3 regions of the Kocuria sp. CNJ-770 genome follow, and region 2 is predicted to be linked to each of the others. Evidence: riboswitches for the same ligand, from Rfam matches in the RefSeq annotation. Region 2 holds a riboswitch; each other region holds the start of a gene.
The links. Region 2 has a riboswitch for cyclic di-AMP ahead of BJF77_RS20860 (C40 family peptidase). Riboswitches for the same ligand answer to the same signal wherever they lie in the genome.
Positions count from the first base shown of each region.

Region 1: linked by a shared signal. The riboswitch ahead of BJF77_RS07570 (C40 family peptidase) and the one ahead of BJF77_RS20860 (C40 family peptidase) in region 2 are both predicted to bind cyclic di-AMP.
Region 3: linked by a shared signal. The riboswitch ahead of BJF77_RS04890 (NlpC/P60 family protein) and the one ahead of BJF77_RS20860 (C40 family peptidase) in region 2 are both predicted to bind cyclic di-AMP.

Region 1 is NZ_MKJW01000086.1:43,845-47,078, reverse strand. Features, by position in the region: gene BJF77_RS07575 (hypothetical protein) at 1-333, opposite strand, end outside; gene BJF77_RS07570 (C40 family peptidase) at 635-1,324, opposite strand; cyclic di-AMP (ydaO/yuaA leader) riboswitch at 1,330-1,519, opposite strand; gene BJF77_RS07565 (metal-dependent transcriptional regulator) at 1,870-2,559, opposite strand; partial or broken gene serC (phosphoserine transaminase) at 2,767-3,234, shown strand, end outside.
Region 2 is NZ_MKJW01000116.1:10,835-14,068, forward strand. Features, by position in the region: gene BJF77_RS13980 (DUF305 domain-containing protein) at 16-717, opposite strand; gene BJF77_RS20860 (C40 family peptidase) at 1,037-1,699, opposite strand; cyclic di-AMP (ydaO/yuaA leader) riboswitch at 1,705-1,895, opposite strand; gene BJF77_RS13990 (four-helix bundle copper-binding protein) at 2,496-2,906, shown strand; gene BJF77_RS13995 (DUF305 domain-containing protein) at 3,131-3,234, shown strand, end outside.
Region 3 is NZ_MKJW01000078.1:94,695-97,928, reverse strand. Features, by position in the region: gene BJF77_RS04900 (TIGR03084 family metal-binding protein) at 1-83, shown strand, start outside; gene BJF77_RS04895 (alpha/beta fold hydrolase) at 457-1,293, shown strand; cyclic di-AMP (ydaO/yuaA leader) riboswitch at 1,770-1,955, shown strand; gene BJF77_RS04890 (NlpC/P60 family protein) at 1,961-2,461, shown strand; gene BJF77_RS04885 (GntR family transcriptional regulator) at 2,538-3,234, opposite strand, start outside.

The sequences.
Region 1 (3,234 bases), on a different contig from region 2:
TGCCGGCCGCTGGACGGTCTCGCGGGCCTCGGGCTCCGCCTTCTTCTCGGCCGCCTTCTTCTCGTTCTTCTCGGCCTGCTTCTTCTCGGACTCGTCCTGGGCCTTCGTCACGTGGGCGACCGGCGCGAGGGAGACGGTGGGGGCGGCGGACGGGGTCGCCGCGGCCACGGCGGACAGCGGGGCGTCGGCGGCGGCCTCCTGGGCCGGGGCCTCGTGCGCGGAGACGGTGGTGGCCAGCGCCAGGCCGGAGAGGGCGGCGACGGCGGCCACGGTGCGGGCCCGGCCGGTCAGGAGGGAGGTGACGCCGGTCGAGGAGTTCAGGTCACGAGTCATGGGGGTTTCAGCAGGCTTTCTGGAGGGCCGGGCGAACCTGCCGGGAGACTGCGGTGACAGCACGGATCACCCCGCGCGCAGGCGCGCGGGGTGATCGATCTCCGGCAGCGCGGCCGTCCGGATGCGGAGGGCCGCGCACGGCGGGGGGAACGGAGGAGGGCGTCCGAAGGCGGACGGGGCGCACGGCGTCGGAGAGGACGGATGTGCGGGGGGGGGACCCGGGAGTGCGGGTCCGGGTGGTCCGGGAGGGACCGGGTGCCTCCCGCGGGGACCCTGGGGTCTCCGCGGGAGACGAGCCGGATCAGCCGATCCGGTAGTAGCCGTCGAGCTGCATGGCGTTGACGGAGTGGATCTGCGTGCCCTGCGAGGGGTTCAGCGCCGAGATCATCTTGCCGCCGCCGATGTAGATGCCCACGTGGCCCCCACCGTTCTGGGAGACGAGGTCGCCGGGCTGCGGGTTGGACACGGGGGTGCCGGCGGCGAACTGGGCCCAGGTGGTGCGGGGCAGGTCGATGCCGTTCTGGGCGAAGACCCACTGGGTGAAGCCGGAGCAGTCCCAGGCGCCGAAGGCGGTGCCGCCGTAGACGTAGCCGGAGCCGATGCCCTGCTGGGCAGTGCCCACGATGCCGCCGGCGGCCGCGGTGATCTCGGTCGTGGCGTTGGCCTGCGGGGTCACGCTCGCGGTGGAGACCGCCGGCTGCGCGGCGGGGGCCGGGGCCTGGTAGGCCGGGGCGGCGGGCTGCGCGGCAAGCGGGGCCTGGTAGGCGGCGGGGGCCGGGGCCTGGTAGGTGTAGGAGGCCAGCGAGGCGGCGGCCGGAGCCGGGGCCGAGTAGGCGGCACCGGAGGCCGCGGGGATCTCGGCGTAGGCCTGGGCCGGGGCGATGGAGCCGACGATCGCGGCGCCGGCGGCGGCGGCGATCGTGGTGTTGCGCACGGCGTTCGAGGTGGTCTCGGCGCGGTGGCGGGCGGTGCTCTGCTTGAAAATAGCCATGGGTGTGTTCCTCCCTTTGCCTACGAGGTGAGCTGTCGGATTCGGGTGGGAGACACCCGGCCGCGGAGCGCATGCGCTCCGGCGACTTAACCCCAAGGCCCCGGATCACCGGGACCGGAAATGGTTCCCCCGCTTCTGCCAAGCAGTTTCTGTGCATGGGCCCCGGGCACCGGCAGAATTCGGCGATGTGCACGAGGATGCCGATCCGACCAGTGATCAGCACGGGTTGAACAATACATGACCGGTTACGGAAGTGTCACGTTTTGATCACGGCCGATCACGGAATTGCATCTCGGGCCGGACGAAAACCTGTGGATTATGTCGCTCCGGACTATCAGTGCGATCCGGCGGCGCACGGTGGAGCGAGGGTCCGGGCACCCCTGAACCCGCGGCTCACCAGGGCATTCGCCGCCGGCGGGGCACGGTCCGGCCGAACTGGCCGAAAGTGCCTTGTGAACGTCCCCACAAGGGTGGCCGGGTCTCGCGCAGGGCCCCGTGACCTGTCCCGTGACCTGCCCCCGGGCCGGGCACGACCCGACGGGCGCTCAGACGGCGAGGACCCGGATGGCCCCGGCCGTGCGCAGGTCGATCTCCGCGGACCGGCCGGTCTCGGCGACCTCGATCCGCACCCGCTGGCCCTCCACGCGGGCCCGGACGACGGCCCCGGTGAGCACGCCGACGTCGCTCAGCACGCCCAGCAGCGCGGCGTCGGCCTGCACCACCTCCGGCAGCAGCGCCACGGTGTGCGTCGCCTCCGGATCCGCGCGGGCGGCCTCCAGCAGGGAGGGGTGCCCCGCCGCCGAGGGGCTGTCCCCGACGCCCAGTGCGGCCAGGCCCGGGATCGGCGTGCCGTACGGGGAGTATCGGGGGCTGTGCAGCAGGTCCACCAGCCGCCGTTCGACCTGCTCGCTCATCACGTGCTCCCAGCGGCACGCCTCGTCGTGGACCTGGGCCAGGTCCAGTCCGATGACGTCGGCCAGCAGCCGCTCCGCCAGACGGTGCTTGCGCATCACCTGCACCGCGCGTTCGCGGCCCAGCTCGGTGAGCACCAGGGAGCGGTCGGCCCCCACCGTCAGCAGTCCGTCGCGCTCCATCCGGGACACCGTCTGCGAGACGGTGGGCCCGGAGTGGTCGAGGCGCTCGACGATGCGCGCCCGCATGGGCGTGATGCCCTCCTCCTCGAGCTCGAGCACGGTCCGCAGGTACATCTCCGTGGTGTCGATCAGATCGCTCATGCCTCAGTCATCCTTCGTCCGGCCGTCCGTCCCCGGGGATCCCGCCCGGTCCGGTCTTCCCGCACGAGCTTAGTCCGCGGTCCCCTGCCGCGGAGGGGACCGGGCCGCGGCGGGGCCCGGGTCCGGGTGGGGCAGAATGGGCCGGGGCCCGGCCGTGCACGCCCCTGCACCACCACCGCCGCGCCCGCCGCCCGCCGCACGTCCGTCATGAGGGAGCACCCGTTGTCCGCACACGTCACCATCCCCCAGCACCTGCTCCCGGCCGACGGCCGGTTCGGCGCCGGGCCCTCCAAGGTCCGCCCGGAGCAGGTCGACGCCGTCGCCCGGGCCGGGGCCGGGCTGCTCGGGACCTCCCACCGGCAGGCCCCGGTCCGGCGGCTCGTGGGCTCGGTGCGCGAGGGCCTGGCGCAGTTCCTCCGTCTGCCCGAGGGCCACGAGGTCCTGCTCGGCCTCGGCGGGGCCACCGCCTTCTGGGACGCCGCCGTCTTCGGGCTGGTCGAGGCCAAGGCCCAGCACCTGGTGTTCGGCGAGTTCGGCGCCAAGTTCGCCCAGGCCACGGACGCCGCGCCGTTCCTGGAGGCCTCCTCCGTGGTGGAGGCCCTGCCCGGCACCCGTCCGGAGCCGCGGGCGGAGGACGGCGTGGACGTCTACGCCTGGCCCCAGAACGAGACCTCC
Region 2 (3,234 bases):
GCTCGTGGTCCTGGATCAGGCCGCGAACCACTCCTCCAACCAGCCCTGCATGAGCTCGATCTCCGCCTGCTGGTCCTCGATCATCTTCTCCGCCATGGCTCGCAACTCGGGGTCGGTGCCCATCTGCAGCTCCATCTCGGCCATCTCGAGAGCCATCTGGTGGTGGGCGATCATCTCTTCGAGGAAGGCCTTGTCGAACTCATCCCCGGACCGTTTCGCCAGCTCTTCGAGGCTCATGCCGTCCATGCCGTCCATGCCGTCCATCTCGCCCATCATGGCGCCCTGCATGTCGGCATTCATGCTCTGGCCATGGCCGCCATGGCCATGGCCGTGGACGTGGTGCCCGTGGCCGTGGTGGTGGCCGTGTCCATGGTGGTGGTGTCCCGGGGTGTTCTCGGCGGCCAGCCGCTGGGCCGCTGCTTCCAGTTGCTGGATCTCCTCGGTCTGGGCCTCGATGATCTTCTCCGCCAGGTCACGGATTTCGGGACGCTCGGACTTCTGCAGGGCCAGCTCGGCCATGTCGGTGGCACCTTGGTGGTGGGGGACCATCATCACGGCGAAGTGGCGGTCGTGGTTCATGTGCCGCTCAGCGCCCGTCTGTGCGGAGGCGGAGGCAGGCTGGTGCGTCGGGGACGCGACCGCCGCGGTCGCCCCGGCACCGCTGAGGGCCAGCGCCAGGGCCGTCCCGGCGGCCAGGTGCTTGAACGTCGACGTCATGACGAATCTCTCTTTCGCAGCAGCCCGTACTGGACCTGCACATCGTGGTGTTTGCTCTGTTCAGCCTCGGGTCGAGGCGGACCGATCCATCCACGGTAGCCCCGCCGCAGCTGGCTTCGCCGGGCTGGGAGGGCTGGGCGGTAGATCTTCACTGAACCTTCAAGAGCGGGCCCATCAGGCGGCCAGATCGGGGTGTTCCCCGGCGGTGGATGGGTGCAGGCATCTCCGGTTCTGACCGACCGATCCTGGATGCTGATCAGGTGGGGGGGCACACCCGCCGCCCGCCACGAGCGGCATTCGTGGCGGACGGAGGGTTGGCTCAGCGGAAGGTGACGTAGCCGACCGTCGGCATGGCATTCACGCTGTGCACGAAGGTGCCCTGGGTGGGATTCAGCGCGGAGATCATCTTGCCGCCACCAAGGTAGATCCCGATGTGGGCCCCGCCGTTCTGGACGACGAGGTCGCCAGGCTGCGGGTCGGTGGTCAGGGTGCCGGCCGCCCACTGCTGCTGGCTAGTGCGGGGGAGGTCGATGCCCTGCTGGGCGTAGACCCACTGGGTGAAGCCGGAGCAGTCCCAGGCGCCGAAGTCCGTGCCGCCCCAGACGTAACCGGTGCCGGCTCCCTGCATCGCTGTGCCCACGATCCCGGAGGCGCCGGTAATTTCGGTGATGTCCGCCGATTGGGTGGACACCGCCACGGCCGATGTAGCCTGCTCGGGCGCGGCCGGGGCCTGGGAAGAGGCGGTGGAGACGGTCTGCGGGGCGGCCGCGGGCTGGGAGGCCGCCGAGGTGTAAGTCGTCAGTGCGGACGCGGGGGTCGCGTAGGCGGGGGCGGTCTCTGCGGGGACCTCGGCGTAGGCCTGGGCCGGGGCGATGGAGCCGATGAGCACCGCACCGGCGGTGGCAGCGATCGTGGTGTTGCGCACGGCGTGAGAGGTGGTCTCGGCACGGTGGCGGGCAGCGTGGCGCTTGAAAACAGTCATGGGTGAGTTCCTCCCTTTGCCTACGAGGTGAGCTGTCGGATGCGGGTGGGAGACACCCGGCCGGCAGAGCGCACGCGCTCTGCCGGCTTAACCCCAAGGCCCCGGATCACCGGGACCGAAAATGGTTCCCCCGCTTCTGCCAAGCGATATCTCTTCAGGAACCTCGAGCACCGGCAGAATTCGGCGATGTGCACGAGGGCGCCGACCGGATCAGTCATCGGCACGCAGTGGACAGTAGCCCATCCATAACGAAAGTGTCACGTTTAGGTCACGGCCTGGATTCTCTCCTCGGTCGGGAGCGGGAAGCTGTGATTCCGGCCTCGGAAAAATACGCCCCGAGGAAGTGAAACCGTCACGCAGCAGGACCCGTCGCGTAGCTCATACCGGTCTTTCAAAGCGCTCTGACTAGGACACATGGCATGGTGGCGCGCGTTTCGCTGGACGCAGCCGACAGCGACAGGGCTCTGCAACCATGCGCAGTCTTCAGCGCGGGCCGGGCCAGCACCAAGATTGTTGGGGAGGATTTTCAAGGTGGCTCACAGTTTGGGAGGGCTTCGGAAGTGCCCTTCCGAGGCCTTAGGGCAGGGTTTCTTCATGAAATCTCCATATTCAGCCCGCTGCACCGATGTAGAGGCCAGGTAGTGAGGCGGGATCGCGGATTCTTGAGGCGTTGATCTTCATCAAATCTTCAAGCTTTCGGGTCGCGTCACACAGAATCGGCAGTTTACTGTCGATGACATGGCGGGCTGGCTCCGGCCGGTTCGTCTCCTCGACCGAACCGACGAAGGAGCAAGCCATGACCCATCACGTGAGCGCGATGCTGGAGACCTACCCGAAGGACCTCGGGGGAGTGGACCAGGGCAAGCTGGCGGCCTGTATCGAGGCCTGCTTCGAGTGCGCCCAGACCTGCACCGCTTGTGCCGATGCCTGCCTGTCCGAGGACATGGTCGCCGAGCTGACCAAGTGCATCCGCACCAATCTCGACTGCGCGGACCTGTGCGAGGCCACCGGGCGGGTGCTCTCCCGGCACACCGGCTACGACGCGAACATCACCTTGGACGCGATCCGGGTCTGCCAGATGGCGTGCAAGGCGTGTGCTGATGAGTGCGAGCAGCACGCGGACATGCACGAGCACTGCCGGATCTGTGCTGAGGCCTGCCGTCGCTGCGAGGCCGCCTGTGCGGCACTGGTCGCCTCCCTGGGCTGAGCCCAGACTCGCGCTGACCCACGGACGCCGATGACCGGCCTCCGTCGGTGAAAGAGGAGCCTGATGGGCTGATCGGGCGTGCCCGGATGCGGGTTCCCTCTTCCCCCCGCCCCTTGTTCAGTACAGCTCTGCCCGCGCGGTTTGTTCACGCGCAGGGTACGGGGCTGATGACCGAGCCGGCACCTCGGGGTCGAGCTCCTTCATTGCGGAAGAGAGACATCATCATGCGTTCCATCCAGTTCCCTGGCCGTCGCACGGCGGCCGCCGCCTCCACCGTTGTCGTCGCCACGGCCCTGTGGGGCGGGGCCAGCGCCCCAGTGTTCGCCCA
Region 3 (3,234 bases), on a different contig from region 2:
AGGGCCCCGACGCCGACGCCTGGCTCGACATCGTCCAGGCCTTCGCCGGCCGGCCGGGTCCGGGGCGAGCCCCGCTGTCGTAGGCCGGATGCGGAGGAACCGCCGGACCGGACAGCGGCGACATCGTGCGGAGCGCTGATTCACGACGACGCTGCTGGTGGCACAACCGGTTGACGTGACGAGCTCGGCCGAGCGCTGGAGCAGGACACCCCCGCCGGATGGGCCGCGCTGCCGTCGCGCCCGGTGCCGGCCCGTCACATGCCCCCGCCGCCCTGGTCGCGGACACTGCCGAGCCCTAGCGTGTAGGCCACCAGGCGCCACAGCAGCCCAGCAGCGGCCACCGGAGAGCGGGGACGGCATGAGCGCGCACACGGAGAATCAGGGCAACCGCAGCGTCGCCGCGCCGGAGGGCGCCGCCTGGAGTTCCGGCTCACCGGCCCGCCCGGCGGCCTGCCGGTGATTTTCCACCACGGCGCCCCCGGCGCCGCGGTCCCGTTCGGGCCGCTCGAGCGCGCGGCTACGGAGCGCGGGCTGCAAGTGCTCACCGTCTCGCGCCCCGGCTACGGCACCTCGGACCCGCTCCCGGAGCATACGGCCCCCGGCACGGTGGCCGACGCCGTGGCCGACATCCGGTGCGTCCTGGACGAGCTGGGTGCGGAGGAGTTCCTCACTTTGGGCTGGTCCAGCGGCGGCCCGCGCGCCCTGGCCTGCGGCGCGCTGCTGCCCGGCCGCTGCCGCACGGTCAGCTCCCTGGCCGGCTGTGCTCCGCCGCGCGCCGAGGGACTGGACCCGGTCGCCGGGATGGACGAGGACAGCGCGGCCGAGTTCACCGCCGCCCGGCAGGGTCGCCGGGCGCTCGAGGCCTACCTCGAGGAACAGGTGCAGGCCATGACCGCGGCCGCCTCGGCGCCGGATGGCGACGTCGTCGAACTGCTGCGCGCTATGCTCCCGCCGGTGGACCGGGCGGTGATGACCGGGGACTTCGCCGACTACGTCATGGGCGCGGCCGAGCACTCCCTGCGCCAGGGCATCGTGGGCTGGCGCGACGACGACCTGGCGGTGGACCGTCCGTGGGGCTTCGCCGTGGAGGAGATCGCCGTGCCGACGCGGATCTGGCACGGCCGGGAGGACCGCACCGTCCCGGTATCCCACGGGGAGTGGCTCGCCGCGCACGTGCCGGGCGCCCGGGCGCACCTGCTGGAGCACGAGGGGCACCTGTCCCTCGTGGCCCGCCTCGACCGGGTCCTGGACGACCTGCTCGATGCCGCCGAGGTCGACAAGGGCGGGATGTAGGGCAGGCACGCCGGAAGGGTCCGCGAAGAAAACCGACCCACACCGGGCGGTCATGACAAACGCAGTAATTTCTTTTAGCGAATTCCCGTTTGGACCCTGGGACCCACTAAGAGATCGCCTTTTCCGCCCCCACCAAGGAGCCGCCCACGTCGGCTGCTTAATGCTCCGTGAAGCATTCCCCGCGGTTTCTCGCGCCATAACGTGCGTGTCACCCCCGGACGCCCCGCCCCAGAGCAGAGGCGGACTCGCCGGCGAACACGAGTGGAACAGAGCCCCAGGTCAAGCCCACTTTTGTCTTGAGATGCACCGACCAGAGGATCCCCGCCGCCCCCCTCCCCAAGCAGCTTCGCGCGAGCGCGAAGGCCCACGGCCGGATTGCAGCAGATTCTGAGACACGCCCGTGATCAAAACGAGACTTTCTCGTTACTTTTCGATTAGTGTTCTCTCCGTGCCGATCCCCCCACTGATCGACACCCCCGTGCACATCGCCGAATTCTGCCGGTGCCCGGGGCCCCCTGAACACATCGCTCGGCAGAAGCGGGGGAACCACGAACGGTCCCTCCCCCGGGACCTAGGGGTTAAGTCGCCAGGGCCTCCACCCTGCGACCGGGTGTCTCCCACCCGCATCCGACAGCTCACCTCGCAGGCAAGAGGGAGGACATCACTCATGCCCATCTTCCACTCCCGCACGCCCCGCCACCGCGCCCAGCGCTCGTTCCCCCTGGGGCGCACCGCGACCCTGGCGGTCGCCGCCGGCGCCATGGCGCTCGGCAGCGTGGCCCCGGCCCAGGCCGCCCCGGTCGCAGCCCCCCAGCAGCTCCTCAGCATCCAGTCCCAGTCCGGCAAGGCCGCGACCATCGCCGCCGCGGCCAAGAGCCAGCTCGGCGTGGGTCAGGACTGCACCTCCCTGGTCACCAAGTCCCTGCGTGCGGCCGGGATCAACCACCACGGGTGGCCGGTCTCCTACCTGAATCTCGGCCACCGGGTCTCCGCCGCCCAGGCCCAGCCCGGTGACCTGGTCTACTACGCCAACGGCGGCATGGGCTTCGCCCACATCGCCGTGTACATCGGCGGCGGCAAGGCCGTCCACGGCGGCTGGAACGGCTACCAGACGGTCATCCAGACCGTCCACGTCGGCTCGGGTCCGGTCTACATCCGGGTGCGCTGACTCCACGCTTGTGAACCGGGTGTGCGGTTCCTCTCCCGATGGGAACCGCACACCCGATCCCCCAAGAAGCGTTGCTCTAGGACGGCAATCCCTGTGCCGGGCCTGCTTGTCGTGCAGTCCCATGTCGCCGCACGTATCGGGCAGTGGCATTCCGGGCATTCCGATCAGTGCGCTCGTATTCGTCCATCGCACGCTCCCGTACGCCGCAGATGTGCCCGGCCATCGCAATCCGGGCTGCCCCGGCATCACCTCGGCGCAGCGCCTGCAGGATCTGCGTGTGCTCCTCGGTGGCGCTCCGGGCGTCCTGGACCCCCAATCCGCCGAAGAGCCGAAACCGGTGCACGTGCCCGCCGAGGGACTCGTAGGCCCTCAGGACGAACTTGTTCCCCGCCTGCTCCGCGATGAGCCGGTGGAAGCGCTCGTCCGCCTCCCAGTAGGAGCGGTAGTCGGAGAAGTGGGGCCCGTTCGGGGCGTCGCGGTGGTCCTCGATGGAACGCTCGAGGGCCTCCAGGAACGGCGGGTCCGCGCGGCCGCAGGCCAGTTCGGCGTTGTACGGCTCGATGAGCAACCGCGCGTCCATGAGGTCCAGCAGCTCCTCGTGGGTCAGTAGGGGCGCCACGCGGTAACCGCGCAACGCGGCCCGAACGACCAGACCCGTTGATTCCAACCGCGCCAGAGCCTCCCGAACCGGCGTGGGGGAAACGCCCAGCTCCCGCGCCGTGCCGTCGATGCTGACGGGATCCCCGGACTTCAGCTCCCCGTCCATGAGGCGC